One region of the Paenibacillus sp. FSL L8-0638 genome, then DNA from elsewhere that is predicted to be linked to it. Evidence: predicted binding sites of a transcription regulator. Region 1 holds the regulator's gene; each other region holds the start of a gene.
The links. Region 1 encodes LexA, which represses DNA repair genes until DNA is damaged. Its sites were predicted from a motif close to CGAACATATGTTCG; they were not measured.
Positions count from the first base shown of each region.

Region 2: MKY35_RS16355 (YolD-like family protein) is a predicted target of LexA. The motif match lies at 2,959-2,972, and genes of this name have one in related genera.
Region 3: addB (helicase-exonuclease AddAB subunit AddB) is a predicted target of LexA. The motif match lies at 2,790-2,803, and genes of this name have one in related genera.

Region 1 is NZ_CP151960.1:3,177,488-3,183,230, forward strand. It holds gene MKY35_RS13795 (HAD family hydrolase) at 1-418, opposite strand, end outside; gene MKY35_RS13800 (hypothetical protein) at 574-1,083, opposite strand; gene MKY35_RS13805 (DUF896 domain-containing protein) at 1,204-1,410, opposite strand; gene MKY35_RS13810 (LysM peptidoglycan-binding domain-containing protein) at 1,519-1,887, opposite strand; gene lexA (transcriptional repressor LexA) at 2,074-2,700, shown strand; gene MKY35_RS13820 (hypothetical protein) at 2,984-3,286, shown strand; gene MKY35_RS13825 (hypothetical protein) at 3,522-3,686, shown strand; gene MKY35_RS13830 (hypothetical protein) at 3,727-3,867, shown strand; gene MKY35_RS13835 (GNAT family N-acetyltransferase) at 4,098-4,637, shown strand; partial or broken gene tet (Tet(L)/Tet(K)/Tet(45) family tetracycline efflux MFS transporter) at 4,857-5,743, opposite strand, start outside.
Region 2 is NZ_CP151960.1:3,688,173-3,693,915, reverse strand. It holds gene MKY35_RS16365 (response regulator) at 1-631, opposite strand, end outside; gene MKY35_RS16360 (beta-lactamase family protein) at 931-2,157, shown strand; gene MKY35_RS16355 (YolD-like family protein) at 3,012-3,359, shown strand; gene MKY35_RS16350 (hypothetical protein) at 3,522-3,728, shown strand; gene cysK (cysteine synthase A) at 3,808-4,746, opposite strand; gene MKY35_RS16340 (carbohydrate binding domain-containing protein) at 5,275-5,743, opposite strand, start outside.
Region 3 is NZ_CP151960.1:3,862,808-3,868,550, reverse strand. It holds gene MKY35_RS17205 (Na/Pi symporter) at 1-900, opposite strand, end outside; gene MKY35_RS17200 (class I SAM-dependent rRNA methyltransferase) at 1,254-2,633, shown strand; gene addB (helicase-exonuclease AddAB subunit AddB) at 2,870-5,743, shown strand, end outside.

The sequences.
Region 1 (5,743 bases):
CAAACGTTTCTTCATATACATGGGGACGCGCGCGTCTTTCCGAAGCAAATTGGGTAGCCAGCTTTTCCGCCAACTTCTCATTATCTATCCCTAGTTGCTGGAGTCCTCTGCGCCATGATTCCTTTCGATAAACAGGGGCCAACTGTTCCAATTGACGGAATTCAGGTTGCACACCTGCTGTAAAATTCGCCCACAATCCTTCAAACGGATTAATGCCGATCATTTGAGTAAAACTAAAGGTTTCATAGGATTCATACAAAGCGCGTGCTTCTTTACGTACGGCTTCCTCCAGAGTTTTTGGATCAACACCTGCTTCACGGGAGCCTGTTTGACACGCTGCATCAAATGCCTCTTCTACACTACGTTCATCCCACAAAAGGGTATCATCAAGATCAAACATTACCGCCTGAATCGTCATCTGAATTATCCACTCTCTTTCCACAGTTTATGTACGCCTATTTGCTTGATTAAGCATTTGAATCGTTATGTGTGCCCATATTAAGCAAGCGGCCGCAGCATGTTATATGAAATAACATCATACGGCCTTTGTTACAGAGCTACAGGCTAAATCAGTTATTTCTTGTCAACCTGTATCTGATTGGATAGCGCAAACTTCTCAAGTCGCTCTGCAATGGCATCCGTGTCATAGCGACCTAACGATTTTGTGAAAATAAAATTACCGCCCTTACCTTTTCTTTCAACGGTTACGTAACCCTTTTCAATCTTGATGACTTTCATGTCCCCAGCGGTCATTGGACGTTCCCTACCACCTTTCAGCATATAGAGAGTATCCTTTCCCACTTTCAGATAAGGACGACGGATAAAAAAGATAACAGCCAGCATCAAGTACAGGCCGAATACAAGCCAATCCATCCCTCGCATACCGGTCTTAGTCAAAAAGTAACTCATAAGCATGTACAATACAGAAAGACCAGCCAGCATAATTGGCACAGTAATGTTACGGCCACGGAAAATATCCATTGCAGAACCTGCGCCGCTAATGGTTTGAATACCTTGCTTTTTGCGCGATTTATTTAAATGCGCTGTGTTTTTGCGTACTTTTCTTTCAAATGATCGGGCCATCTCTCAATTCCTTCCCAGATATATTACATTAAAACAATTGCCTCAAAGCTGATCTATATAGGTACCATGAGAGGTACCTAAAACAAAAGGCAAATTGCAGGCTTGGGCGCTTTAACAACATTAATGCTTCAGCCCGTCATTTCCCTTCGATGTATCATCGTCCACAAATTCAATCGTTTCTAGCTGCTGCCTAAAATTACGGCGAATGTTACCTAAATAAATTTCCCGAAGGTTGGCACGTTCTGTGGTTTCCTCTTCTGTTAATCCCTCGGATTTTGCTTTGCGCGCTAATTCATTAATGCGCTGTACCAAGCTGTCTATATCCAAATTGTGTCCCCTCCATAAAAGCAAAGATATAATACACTTTGACATGTAGAAAAGAGCTTGTCAAGGCTCCCGCATTACGCTCCCTGACAAGCTCTAATAGTCTATAGATCATAAGTCAGGAAGCTTGAGTACCTGACCTGCCTGCACTCCCCGATCCTCTAAACCGTTAATCCGCACAATTCCTTCTATATATACCCGTGTATCCATTCGTTCCGGTTTATGATTCGCGGCAATCTGCCACAACGTATCCCCAGGTTGTACTGTCAGTTTAGTCACTTCTTCCTTGGAAGCTGAAGGAGCCGCGAAAACCGTAAGTACACCTGCTCCTGCAATCCAAGCAACAATCACTATAATAAGAAGCTTAAGTAAAAGAGTATTGGTAATAATCTGCATAAAACGCGCCCTACCCTCTTTTCGGGTCTCCTGTAAATTTTCTATATTCATTGGAAAAATACTTTGATAGGTGCTATATTTCATCATGGTTGTGTCCTCCAAACGTTTGTTCTTATGTTTTCACAATATAACACGAACGTTTGTTTTGTTCAATAGAAAAGAGAACAAAAGTTCGCAATTTTTTTAGGGATTATTTAGAACTTATGTTTGTACGAACGGAGGTTCTATGCTATAATTTTCCCAAACGTTACTAAATGGGGTTGATACGGTATGTCTAAGATTTCGAGCCGCCAGCAGGCCATTCTTGAATTTATCCGCAATGAAGTGCGTCTAAAGGGATACCCCCCTTCTGTACGCGAAATAGGCGAGGCTGTCGGATTGGCCTCCAGTTCTACGGTTCACGGTCATTTGGATCGTTTAGAGAAAAAAGGACTCATTCGCCGCGATCCTACAAAACCACGGGCTATTGAGTTACTCGGTCAAGACGAATCGGATAACAGCAACTTGATTAATTACTCCATTAGTCGTGTCCCCGTCGTCGGCAAAGTAACCGCTGGTCTTCCTATTACGGCGACAGAAAATATTGAAGATTACTTTCCTCTTCCCCAACACTTTGTTGGTGAGGATAAAATATTCATGTTATCTGTTGTAGGCGAAAGCATGATTGAGGCTGGGATTGCTAACGGAGACTATGTAATCGTACGTCAGCAGCAGACCGCTGATAATGGCGATATTGTTGTAGCTATGACAGATGAAGACGAAGCTACAGTTAAAACCTTCTACAAAGAAAAAGATCATATCCGGCTTCAACCTGAAAATCCAGCCTTTGAACCGCTTCGTCTGACACACGTCAGTATTTTGGGCAAAGTTGTAGGACTCTTCCGGGACTTCCACTGATTTCTCGTTCTTCCTTCCCCGTTATTCTATCCCCTAATACAAAACCGGCTGCCTAGGGCAAGCCGGTTTTGTATTGTTATTATGCTTACTATGTATCTCACAACTATTCTTTCCTTTTAGCAACCTATTCCTATTGTATCTACTATAAAATCAGCCTCATCATCTCAAATAATCCCCCACTGATCTTGAACAGCTATACTGTTATGGGCAAAACTAATAGATCTTTCTTTCTTTTAGCTAAATATGGTATATTAATTACTCATAGCTCTGTAGGAGGAATTAAATGAAAAAAATAATAATTTCAGCGTTTGTCATGATATTTATCGTCGTAAGCTGTGCAGTTCCAACAATGGATCATTTGTATGCAGAAGAGAAATCACACATAACAACCTACGATCGTATTCAGTACATACAAATACTCATCCATTTCAGGTATTTAGAAAAGCAACTTGAAGCTGTAATTTCCGAAAGAAATAATTACCCAGAAGCCAGCCAAGAATATAAACAGCTCTCAGAACAACTGAATCATATTCTTGCCCAAGAGGCGTACTACGAAAAAAAACTTAACACCCTTAATAGTAAATAATTTTCATACAAACTGCATATTATCTTTATTCTACACATTAGACTCATGCCGACCTGCCTGTAACATCTCCTGCAACGTAAAGTTGAAAAGGCGAAGACAGGTTCGCATGAGTTTTTTTGTTAACCTTTAGGGATATAGGTACTAGCTTCTTTTTGCTTCTAATAGATTTATGCTGATACATTACTATCACAATTGACATATGTATATAGCAGAACTAAGCAAAGGAGATATGCAGATGATCAGAAATAGAGTTAAAACGTATAAGCATCGCATCGGGAAAAACAGATATCTGGTCGTTAAAGTCTTTCAAGCCGCAGCTGCTAAAACAGGAAGCGGAAATGCACTAGCAACCAATGCCTTGAATATCAAAATTTCCAAGCGTAAGCATAAACGCCACTAAGATTCAACCGCACCTTCATTTCTTGAAGGGAGGTGATATTATGAGCAGAAGACATTGCAGACGTGATTTAAGAAGAAGAAGATTGAACATCCGTTCCAATCAAAGAGCCACTGCGCGTGCAAGAGGTAACGCACTGGCTGTTAATTTGTTTAGCGTAAACGATAGACAACGCAGACGTTAATAATTGTTTCCATGCAAAAAGCGGGAGGAATTCTTCCTGCTTTTTTGTGTTAAACAGCACACCTAACTACTGCTATGAATCATTTAAGCAAGCGGAGGGGATTGTAAAATATCACACATAGTTGAACAGTCGCTACCATTTTACTCTTTTTATAAATCTAACAGACAGGAAAACGTGGTTCTCTTTTAGAATAATGTGCATAGAGAAATTAAACCAGGAGGAGACAAGCCATGATAATTAAAATGTCACTTTCAAATATGGGGGATTTTAAGAAGTCAAATGAGAATAACGGCTTTATTGTGTCCGGAAGGATTATACCTAAATACGAGAACAACAATTGGACATATATAGAAGAAAGTTTTCCCGAACCATATTTTAAACAGTATGAGGATGATGACGTCGATATCAGTTATATTAATGAACAAGGAAAATCTATTTTTTTATATTATGATGAGAACGACTGTGTTGGGAAAATTAAACTTTGTACTAATTGGAATGGCTATGCTCTAATTGAGGATATTGCCGTCGCTAAAGACTGGAGACACAAGGGAATCGGAGCAGCCTTATTGAGTAAAGCAACCGAGTGGGCTAAGCAGAATAACCTTGTTGGTCTTATGCTTGAAACACAGGATGTGAATATTTTAGCTTGTCGATTCTATGCTAAAAATAACTTTGTAATCGGCGGAGTTGATACTATGCTATATTCTAACTTTTCCACAGCCCATGAGAAAGCGATTTTTTGGTATTATAAGTTTAAGTATTCAAATTAGCCTATCCTTCTGTAATAAGGCCGAATTTAAAAACAATATCATCTTGTACGCACACTTTGCATTGCTACTTTTCCCGTATCTAGTAAAATCAAACTGATCAGCACACAAAACTCTGCCGGCCAATGAAGGTTAGCAGAGCTTTTGATTTATTTAGAGTATTCACTTACTTCAAACGTGAGGATGCGATCATTTTCAGCATGTAATCCTTTTTTGCTCTTATCAGGAATCTGAAACTGAACGTTTATATACAATAACAGATAAAATCCCGCTAATTATAATGACCACTGAAAAAATCAATAACATATTGCTATATAAATAAGCAGATGGAAAATATAAATATTTGATGAATAAGACGTATTGACAATAAGCCTCCTACAACTGAAATCCCCGTTCCTTCTGATAAAAAGCTTATAAAATTAAGCAAGCTCATTCCTGCGCCAGCTTCTTCTTGTTTTAAACTACTTGAAACAATAGTGGATATTACTGTTTTAATAAAAGAAAGACCACCGAAAACAAAGACTAGAATAATAGACATCAGCCAAGGTGTCATTTCAATAAAGAAAGCAGCTACCAAAAAACTGACGGCAAGAAATGCAACGCCGACTGCTAGCACATGTAAGGAACCTTTCTTATCAACAAGTGCTCCTCCAAGAAAACCAAAGAAAATAACACTCATCGTTCCAGGAAAAATAATTCCACTGCCAATCATTGCGGTACTTAAGTGGTGAACGTCTTTCATCATATAAGGGACCATAGAAACAAATCCAGCTACGGTACCAAACATAAGCCCGCCACAAAGGATTCCTATCATAAATGCAGTATTTTTCCCCAATGAAGGATCAACAAAAGGATTGGTTACTTGTCTGATATGTTTTAAAAAGATCAAGAAAAATAGAACACTTATCACCAGAAAAGAAATTCTGTAAGAAGTTGTATACAACATAAACAATACAATACCTAGAGATATAAGCACGATTCCTGCAATGTCAAACGAGCCCTTTGAAATGACTTCCTTTTTCAATAATTTTATCAGGAAGGGAACAGTTACAAACGTTAAAACAGGAAGAAGCAGTAAATAAGACCAATGAATATAATGAGCAATCACC
Region 2 (5,743 bases), 510 kb from region 1:
ATCGCAGTGATTCGACGCCGACGATGAGCGAGGTAAGCGTATGGCCAATCGTGTCATTCAGCTCATGTGACAGCCGGCTGCGCTCCTCCATCAGCGTAAGTTCCTCAATCCGCTTAATATGCTGCTCCAGCAACAGCTTTTGCTCTTGAATAATTCGGGCTTGCTTATGGGACTGAATTAAAATATTAAACGCGAAGCCGATGGCAAAACCAAGGCTGCAGCTAACGATAAACTCATACGGGAGACGATCAGCAATCCAACCGTTCAATACCGGGAATACGATTCCGCTAAGGATACCTGTCCACACATAGTTTCTTCGACTGCTCGTCAAGCCGATAGTTATCACGAGTAAAACAAAAGACCAAAGCAATCCCGGGGCTGCGTAAGCTAAATATAGATAAAAAAAGCCCGTTACCGTGACTTCGATTGTGAGATACCAGTCTTCTTTCCTATAGAGGATGATTAATGGAACGAGATAAACGACGAAAGCGAGAGAAAGTACAACCCAAAGCGACACAACGGTTAATGACGGATCGACAAAACCAGCGCTTGCGATAATGACCAGCCAAAGCGTTCGTATGGCCACAAGTATCCAATCATACCAGACCCTTTTTTTCATTATCGAGAACACGAATTACGCACACCTTCTTATATTTTTTTGCAAATCAAATTCCGAATGATTCAGACCTATCATGCAATATAACTTCCCGATCCGTCAAGCGAAAGAGGGTGGGGTAACAGCGGTTAGAACGTAGCTTAGCAAGCACGTCATATAAGACAGTTGATAGTTTGTCATGCGGTATATGTGACAAGTCCAAGTACGATGTCATCAAAAGCTAGACGGTTTTATCACTGTTCGATTTAACAATAGCAGAGGTAAGGTGAGGGGGTAAAGCAGAACAACATTCAAAATAATAGGAGCGATGCGTTATGAAATCATTCACCATTCGAAAAGGAGTTGCACTTACTTTAATAGCTATATTGGCGGGTACAGTGGCCTATGGAACTGTCCACGCAGAGGGTCAGACGGCAACTTATCAAGCTATCAATAAAGCTGCAAATACCGACAATATTTTATCGTCGGAATTCGCAAAAGAACCCAAAAAAGAACTCAACGAGAAAGAAAAGAAAAGAAAGCATCGGGAAGAAGTCAAACGCGTCATGGATCAAGTAGTTACCAACAAAAGAGTTCCAAGTGTCGTGGCAGGCGGGCTACAGGATGGGGAACGCTGGTCCTACGCTACGGGTACAGCCAGTTTCGAAGTACCACGCCCGGTGGAGCCGGATTTTTCATTCCGTATTGGAAGCATCACGAAGACATTCACTGCTACCGTTGTATTGCAGTTGGCTCAGGAGAAAAAATTGAACCTGGATGATTCGGTCGAAAAATGGCTGCCGGGGGTCATAAAGGGTAATGGGTATGACGGCAACAAAATTACGATTCGTCAGTTATTGAACCATACAAGCGGGCTTGCGAGCTATACTGATCTTGATTTTCGAGATATTACCTTGCCTCAAAATCCATTCCGTTACTATTCGTCCGACGAGCTTATCAGCATGGGACTAGCAAAGCCGCCTGTATATGCGCCAGGGAAGGGCTGGAACTATTCGAACATGAATACTATACTAGCCGGTCAAATTATTCAGAAGGTAACAGGAGAGACGTATGCGGAGCAGATCAGGAAACGGTTGATCGAACCGCTCGGGATGACAGGGACATTTGTAATGGAAAATAGTCACGATATTCCAGGTAAGCATGCCACAGGATATAATATGGACAGATCGGGTCATTTGTATGATTTAACAGAGATGAATCAATCATGGGCAAATGCAGCCGGAGATATAGTCTCAACAACCAAAGATTTGACCACCTTCTTCAGTTCGCTGTTGGGCGGAAAGCTTCTAAATCAAGAGATAATGGACCAGATGCTCACGACAGTAGATTCACCTATAGGTAAAGTTGGACTAGGGATTTATGAAATAAAAACAGCTGACGGGCAATCATACTGGGGGCATGCTGGCGGTACTTTCGGATTTGAATCGAGAGCCTTCGGATCTCTAGGCGGGCAGCATATTTTGGTAACGTGCATCAACTCGGTAGCTCCGGAAGTGGAGCCTGCTCACAATAAAATAATCAATAAGGAGTTTGGCCGTTAAGTTTAAAGCCGACATCGCGTCCTTTATTTGAGGGCGGATGTCGGTTTCTGCTGTGATTAACCGTCGTTTCATGCAATCGAGGCACAAATGTCCGCATTCAGAATAAAACGATAGATAAGATTCACGAGGGGCATAACGACGGCGTATTTTATATTCGGTCGGTCAAGCTCTACTATCGACTTCTTTACCACTCCCGCCAACAGATGGTTTACCGCCAAAATCGTAAAATAGGTTAGACGCAAATTCGATATAGAGAATAAGAAGAGATATATGGATTTTTAGAAATACATAGTAGGTATAGACAACGTAATATTACTAACCTACACATTGCACCAGACTACAATTTCTATTTAAAAAAGACTTCAAGGAAAATCAAACATTAAGACTATTGTACAAAAATATCAGAATTTCGTATATGTTATTCCGCTAACGGGATACGTTAGTTCAATGGAACAGCGACAGTCTAGGACATTATTTTCTCGTACTGGTTGTCACTGTTCCAATTTCAAAGTCCGTCTAAAACTTATTTTATGGAGACTAGCGGTATGACAATTCGAAAGATGCATGGAATAATGTCGATACAATCGTATGGAACAATATAGGAGATGGATTTGAGGGAAAGAAACTTAATCATTATTCAAAACTTGATCTAACCAGGTGAATATGCGGTGGTTAGCCAATTTTAATGCTCCAAAATTTTCATTTTATCCCTCTGATTTTGTATTTTCGTCCAGTCTATTAGACCTAGGAATATTTTTCTAGGACAAAAGTTTTGGATTCGGTAGACAAAAAGCCTTGTCTAGAACGTATGTTCGGAATATAATTTCTACATAATACATCAGGAGGCTACATACATGTCGAAAAAATTAGAAGGTAACGACTTATGGGAAAGCAGCAGGATTATCATACCAGAACACAAGGAAGCATACTTAAGACTCATGAAAGACCGTCAGCGGAGAGGCAAGCCGGAACTTGACGATCAGGAAGTCCAGTTGATCGAGCAAGCGCTTATAGAGTCCTACAACACACGTCAACCTATAACACTAGTGGTTTTTAGCCCGTTCGGTGACGAAGAACTCACAGGTGTAATCACGTCTATAAATACTGCTCGCAGGGAAGTGAAACTGTTTCGTGGCGAGGATGATTTTAGTTGGATCAAGTTGGAGGATATCATTTTCAGCAAGTATCTAGCAAAAATCTAAGGGGAGTAAATATTCTACTGAAGTTATCCAACAAACAAGAAATGTTTTCAACCGCCTTACCCACGATAATTCAGTCGGAGTCTTTCTAGGAGCATTTGACGCTAGTGTTTTAGCTCATTAATTAAAAAACAGAATTCTCATATCGCAATCGAAGACTTCCTGATGATGATGCGTTACACCCGCATCAAGTTAAAGAAAGAGGCTTACAGAGTGGTACAAAACTACTACGGAGAAGCTCACTTTTACAGAAAAAGCCTGATGAGCTACAACAACATCGGGCTGGGCCAAGGTAACTTTTTCTTCGCTAACGGTCCATTTGTTGTGCAAAAAAATGGACGGCTAGCGAAGAAAGAAATCAATTCAGGTTAATGAAACAATTCTATGCGCTCTTGCTTGTGTACTTGGAAAATTAACAAAAGAGGCAGCTGGATTCCTGCCTCTTTTGTTATTATTCTACGTCTGAGAAAAGCGGAGTGGACAAATAACGCTCACCTGTATCAGGTAATATGACCACGATCGTCTTGCCTTTGTTTTCTGGAAGCTTCGCAATTTGTGTTGCTGCATAAACCGCAGCCCCAGAAGAAATACCAACAAGCAGCCCTTCTGTTTTGGCAAGCAGGCGTGCAGTTTCAAATGCATCTTCGTTTTTAACTTTGAAAACCTCATCCACATATTCTTCATTAAAGTTATTTGGAATGAAACCAGCACCGAGTCCTTGTAGTTGATGTGAACCTGGAGTACCGCCAGACAGCACTGGTGAATCGAACGGTTCGACGGCTATCACTTTTACAGAAGGTTTTCGTTCCTTCAATCCCTGGCCAACGCCCGAAATAGTTCCACCTGTACCTACGCCCGCAATAAAAATATCTACACCGCCATCCGTATCATGCCAGATTTCTACAGCTGTAGTTTTGCGGTGGATTTCTGGATTGGCAGGATTGCTAAACTGCTGTGGTATGAAAGAGTTTGGTGTTTCGGCAGCCAATAGTTCAGCACGTTTGATAGCGCCTTTCATCCCCTCGGATCCCGGTGTTAACACAAGCTCAGCACCGAACGCAGTCAAAAGCTTGCGACGTTCGATACTAAACGTTTCAGGAAGTGTAATTATAAGTTTATATCCAAGAGCCGCAGCTGCAAATGCAAGTCCGATTCCAGTATTGCCACTTGTCGGCTCGATAATAACGGAGTCTTTATTGATTAAGCCTTTCTCCTCAGCGTCTTTAATCATAGCATATCCAATGCGGTCCTTAACGCTACCAGCCGGATTGAAATATTCCAACTTTGCTACCACGTTTGCCTCAATATTTTGGTTTTGGCTGTAGTTCAACAGTGCTAACAAAGGAGTATTTCCAATTAATTCAGTCAACTTTTGGTGAATCAAAATTATCCCTCCAAACAATTAATTCATATCTACTTACTATGACATAGATATTATCACGAATTTTTCTTCATAACCATGTCCTGTTAATTCATAGTGAGGAGCGGGAACGGATGGAACAGTTTAAACCTAAGGTACTACTCATAAAAAAGTAGTCCAAGCTTATTCAGAACCAGAGAGTCATTAAGATTGTATACTGTGTATCCTTTTTTAATTTCGAAATAATTATCACGGTTTATAATAAACTCGCTTTTCCTAGAATGTATTGAAAATTAGATTACAGTGTACAATAAACGATAGTGACACGAGGCAGGACAACACATACGATAAAAGATACTACCCGCTAACCTAGTGGTCGGCGGATAATGAATTTGTATTTAGTAGAAGGCAAAAAGAGCGGTAAGGAATTAATCCTTCTGCCTCACCGTTAACATACGGGGAGGCGTTTTTGTTTTGGCAAGCTTACGGTGTATCAATTCGCGCCATCAAGTCGCTCTTGCGAGAGCTTACGACTAAATGCCTACAATACGAAGTAATTTATGTTCTTAATAAGGATATCGATACATCATCTAAAAGAATTGTGGCGAAGGTATCCTCTGCTGTAACACGGAACACTAAATCTCTGGAAACAGTTCCCGAATTTCCTGAGATTGAGAAAGTGCGGGAGACTCTCTCGTATTGGGATGAAGGTAGCGAAGTAAGCTGAATCGTGTAGGTTTGCTCCCCCAGACTAACCTGAAGCCGGCCACCGAAAGGCTTGATTAGATTGCGTACCCAGAAGGTCACACGGTATCTTCTTTGTCTACGCAGATCTGAGATCGTTTGTCTAAGTGAGACACTGTGCCCCGGGTTAGCCGAGATTCTGACCGCTTGATTACCGCTGTGCGGATTAGTATTGGTAATAAAAATTTGGCCTGTCATGTTGTTGACGTTTGCAATCCATGGTGCTAAATCCTGATTTTCAAATCCACCGTTTCTAACAACTGCTTGGGTAGGAGAAATTCTT
Region 3 (5,743 bases), 690 kb from region 1:
GGCTCCGGGCTCGGTAGATATCCAGGCGGCGGCCATTTCTAGCCCAGGGATCAACGGCATAAAGAGCAAGGCTCCGCCTACGTTCAGCAGCACATGGGACCAGGCTACAAATTTGCCGGACACGCTGCCACCAACAGCGGCAATCAGGGCGGTTACGCAGGTGCCTACATTGGAGCCGATGACGATGGCGATCCCCACATCGGCTGGCAAGGCACCCGCAGCGGCAAGGCTGATCGCCATGCCAATAACGGCTGCACTACTGTGAACCAGTGCGGTCAGGCAGGCACCAGCAGCGAAGGCCCACCACATGTTGGCCGCAGCGTGATCAAGAAACCAGCGGAATAGTCCGGCCTGCTCAATCCATGGGCCGACCGTTTGCATTACGCGGATACCCGCCAGAATCAGCGAAAATCCAGCAAATACGAGGCTGATATATTGTACAGCCTGCGGACGGCTAAGCCCATTGGAGCCGGGTGAAACTCCGGCAGAAGCGTACTGGCGAACGGAGACGGATTCTCCCCACAGTACGGCGACGCTCCAGCAGAGCAGTGAGCCGCAGAGCAGCGGAACAGCCAGCTTGCCAAGCTGGAGCCCCATCAGCTCGGTGGTGAGACAGGTACCGATATTGGTGCCGAGAATGATGCCGAGCGTGCGGCCATAGGTCAACAGCCCGGCGTTGACCAGTCCGATCGTCAGCACCGTTACAGCGGTGCTGCTTTGCAACAGGGCGGTAATGCCTGAACTGAACAGCATACCCCGCCAAGGGGAAACGGTGGCGCGGTTCAGCCAGCGTGTGAGGAAGGGGCCAGCCAAATGCCGGAGGGCTGCTTCCATCAGCTTCATCCCGCCCAAAAAAATAAACAGTCCGCCGCACAGCGGGAGTATGACATGTATAAACACGGGCATAACCCCCTTTTCTAGAATACTTATGTAAACAGCCTATGATCTGTAGAGGACAGCCATGACAAGCATGGCTGAGCTCTTTTTTACGGAGCGATAATTTTGTAGTATCTTCGCAAGCTTTAAAAGCGTGACGTCGATATAAAGGCGGGCAGTAGCGGAGCGGTTCATTTGAATCTGGAGAAGCGCCAGCGTTCGCCTTTGCAACGAGATTCTTACCTTTAAATGTGTTACATAATCCCAAGAATCCCGTTGCAACAGCGATCGTAAGATCAAATGAATCGCGGAGCCGTGCCCCTATCGAACAAAACGTTTTAATACTTTGAGTAACTTAAGAATAGGAGTGAAGGATTTTGCCTTCAGTAATATTAGAACGCAGCCGTAAAAAAAGGCTGGAGCACGCACACCCTTGGGTGTTTAAAAACGAAATAGCCAAGATCGAAGGAGACCCAGAGGCAGGCGATTTGGTCAGCATCGTTAACCATCAGGGGCGTTATTTGGCGACAGGTTACTATAATCCGGCTTCACAAATTACAGTACGTGTGATGTCCTATGAGCCGCTGGAAGCAATGGATCAAAACTTTTTTGCCCAACGCTTTCGCAAATGCCTGGAGCACCGCGAACGTTTTGTGACCGGGGGAGACGCTTATCGGTTGGTGTACGGCGAGGCTGATTTTTTGCCTGGACTGATTGTAGATCGATTTGGTGATGTGTTGGTCGTGCAGTTGTTAACGCTTGGCATGGATCGGCGCAGGGAAGAAATCAGGGATGCGCTCGTTGAAGTATTGGGTCCTGTTGGTATATATGAGCGCAGTGATGTATCCATCCGAGAGCTGGAAGGATTGGAACAAACGAAGGGTCCTTTGTACGGTGATTGCCCGCGTCATGTGGTGGTGACGGAAAATGGCCTGCAAATCAAGGTTGATATCGTAGAGGGCCAGAAGACGGGTTATTTCTTTGACCAGCGTGAAAATCGTGCGGCCATAGCACCGTTGATGACAGGTTGGGGAGCACGTAGTGGAATTACGCTACAAGAAGTTACTACAGACTCAGGGGACGCTGGCACAACGGTCATGAAGCCAGTGAATAAAAGTGGTAAGGTTGTTGAATTCCCATTCTGGGACGGCGCAACCGTATTGGAATGTTTTTCACATACGGGAAGCTTTACGCTCAATGCCTGTAAACATGGTGCCAAAAAAGTAACTTGTCTTGATATTTCTGAGCATGCGATTGAAAGTGCGCGGGATAATGTCAAGCTGAACGGTTTTGAGGAACGCGTCGAGTTTGTCGTCGACGATGCTTTTCAATATTTGCGCAATCAGGTGAAAGGTGTAGAGGAACGCAATGCACGAGCCGGGGGCAAAGGAGATACGTCTAAGCCGCTGACAGCGGGTGGCGGACGCACCTTTGACGTGGTCATTCTTGATCCGCCAGCCTTTGCCAAAACGAAGAACGCTGTCAAAGGAGCTACACGTGGATATAAAGATATCAACCTGCACGGGATGAAGCTTGTCAATGAGGGTGGCTATCTGGTGACGGCGAGCTGCTCGTTCCATATGCGGCCGGAGTTGTTTTTGGACACCATTAAGGAAGCGGCGGCAGATGCCGGCAAAATCCTCCGTCTGGTAGACTGGAGAGCAGCTGGTAAGGACCATCCTCAAATTTTGGGTGTGGAGGAAGGCCATTATTTGAAATTCGCTATCTTTGAGGTGCGCAGCCGGACACAGCTGTAAGTTTCATACAAGGTCAAAGTCAATCGTTTTTTGGTGATTAAATAGGTAAAATAAACTCGTTTTAGGTATAAATCAGTCCTGTAGAGAAGGCGTGCACCAAGCCAATCTGCGGGACTGATTTATTTTTTAGAGGGAGAAAGAATTGCTACAACATGGCAAACGTACGTTCTTTTCTCTCTTGCCTGATATGCTATACTGTTTAATAGAATGTTGTTCGTTGGAAAGGAGGCCGCATCATGTCGGTCCGTTTGTTGATTGGCCGCTCTGGGAGTGGTAAAAGTACGTTAATCCGCAATGAAATGACGTCTATGTTACGCGAGGAGCCGCTAGGTAAGCCTATGCTGTTACTTGTACCGGAGCAATCGTCATTTGCTTCTGAGCATGCGTTACTTACAGAAGCCGGAAACGGTATTCAGGGGTCGGTGCGCGCCCAAGTGATGGGATTTCATCGTCTTGCCTATTTAGTTATGCAGGAAACTGGGGGTTCAGCGCTGGTGCCTGTAACGGAAGAAGGCAAGAAGATGCTTTTATATAAAATTATTCGTCGTCGCAAGGATGAACTGAGTTTGTTTAAGGATTCGGGAGACCAGCTCGGCTTTGTGGATCGGTTGAATACATTGTTTACGGAGCTAAAGCAGTACGGAAATGATACTCGGTCTGTACCCGAGCAACTGGAGCGAATGAACGCTGCTGGAGAGTCAACTCCGATTTTGCGCGGCAAGCTCAAAGATATCAGTCTAATCTACGAGGATTTTGAACGAGAGCTGACGCTTAAATATATTGACGGTGAAGATACGCTGCGCATGCTGGCAGAACAGATTGCAGAGTCTTCCCTTGTGCGTGGAGCAGACATTTGGATGGATGGCTACCGTAGGTTTACACCACATGAATATAAGGTGGTGGAGCAACTTATGCTGCATGCCTCTTCGTTGACAGTGGCGCTGACTTGCAACCGCAGCTACGAGAGCGGACAGCTTCCGCATGAGCTGGATTTGTTTCATCCTTCGGCGGCTACGTATGTAAAGCTCAAAGGAATGGCAGACGAGCTGATGATAGAGACGCAGACACAATTACTGCGCCCTGATCCGCTGCCGAGATTTAAGGAGCGTCCGGCGTTGGCGTATTTGGAGGCTAACTTTGAATATCGTACAGGGTTACGGAATCAGGAACAACGGATGCGTCAGCAGCATCTACGAGAGCAGTGGACAGAAAAGCAACCGGAGGGCATAAAACTGTACACTGCGGCTAATCGCCGTGCAGAGCTGGAAGGGGCTGTACGCGAAATGCGTCGTTTAGCCCGAGATGAAGGCGCGCGTTATCGGGAGATGGCCTTGTTTGTGCGTCATATTGAAGATTATGAGCCATGGGTGGAACCGATATTCAAACAATATGAGGTTCCAGTATTTCTGGATCAGCGGAGAAGTGTATTGCATCATCCCTTAGTGGAATTGATTCGGGCTTCACTGGATATCGTGCAGCGACGCTGGCGATATGAGGATGTATTTCGTGCGGTCAAAACAGATCTTCTCCTACCGCTGGACGGTCGGGTGAGCCGCGAGGAGCTGGATCGTCTGGAAAACTATGTACTGGCCTGCGGAATACAAGGTAGCCGTTGGACAGATGGTCGCCCGTGGCAGGCTGTACCCAGCTTGTCACTGGAGCTGGAGGAGCAGGAACGGAACCGTAGGCGGGATGAAACGTTGGATTTGATGGAGCTGTGCCGGGATGTGATCGTGACGCCTTTACGTGCGTTTGAGAAACGTGTGGGCAAGGCACGAACTGCACTTGAGAAGTGTGAAGCGGTATATCTGTTACTGGAGGATGCAGAAATTGGCCACAAGCTGGACGCCTTCATTCATCAGGAAGAGGAAGCAGGAAATCCTGAGCAGGCCAAGGAGCATCGTCAGGTATGGGATGCAGTGCTTGAACTACTGGATCAAATCGTCGAAATGATGGGTGACGAGAGGCTGGATACCTCTTTGTTTGCGGGTGTGCTGGAAACGGGATTGGCTGAATTCCGTATGGGACTTGTTCCGCCAGCTCTGGATCAGGTTCTAGTCGGAAACACGGATCGTACACGTGTGACCGGTATTCAACATGCTTTTGTGCTAGGTATGAACGAAGGTGTGATGCCGGCTGTGTTCCATGAGGACGGTGTGCTGAATGAGCAGGAGCGTACGGCATTAAACGAACGAGGCGTAGAGCTGGCGCCGGATATGACAAGACGTCTGCTGGACGAACGTTTTCTCGCTTATACGGCTCTTACTTCAGCCGGTAGAAGCCTGTGGATGAGCTATGCCGTGACTGATGAAGAAGGCAAGTCATTGTTGCCGTCTGAGTTAGTACGACATGTGCGGCAATTGTTTCCTAGTCTGGACGAACGCCCACTGGCTGGATACCCTTTGCCTGGGGATGCTTGGACGACGCAATGGGAGTATGCTTCTCATCCGTCCGAGGCTTTGCCGCAGCTCATTGCGCAATTACGCAATTGGCGACGTGGCGGTGACATTTTATCTCCTTGGTGGGAGGTATATAACTGGTATGCCAGCCAGCAAGGGCGTGAGAAGGACAAGCTGCGTCAGCTGTTGACCTCACTTTTTTATGAGAACCATGCCGAAATGCAGAAGGAAACGAGCCGCCGTCTGTACGGCAGTAAGTTGCGTACCAGCGTATCTCGTATGGAACGTTTTGTGGCATGTCCATTTTCGCACTTTGCCTCTCATGGTCTTCGTTTGAAGGAACGTCAAATGTATCGCCTGAAAGCCCCAGATATCGGACAATTATTCCATGCAGCGCTTGGAGAGATGGCGATCAATCTGCGTAATCGCAATGTCAGCTGGGGCAGTCTCAGCACGGAGGAATGCCGCCAAGAGGCGGAAAGTACAGTGGAGCGTTTGGCTCCTCGTCTGCAAGGCGAGATTCTAATGAGCTCCAAGCGGTATGGGTACATTTTGCGCAAATTGAAAGATATCGTGAGCCGTGCTTCGTTGATTTTAGGTGAACATGCGCGAAGAGGTAGTTTTGAGCCGATTGGGCTGGAGTTGGACTTTGGGCCGGGTCAGCAGCTTCCTCCGTTAAGCTTCCGGTTAGATAACGGTGTTGTGATGGAA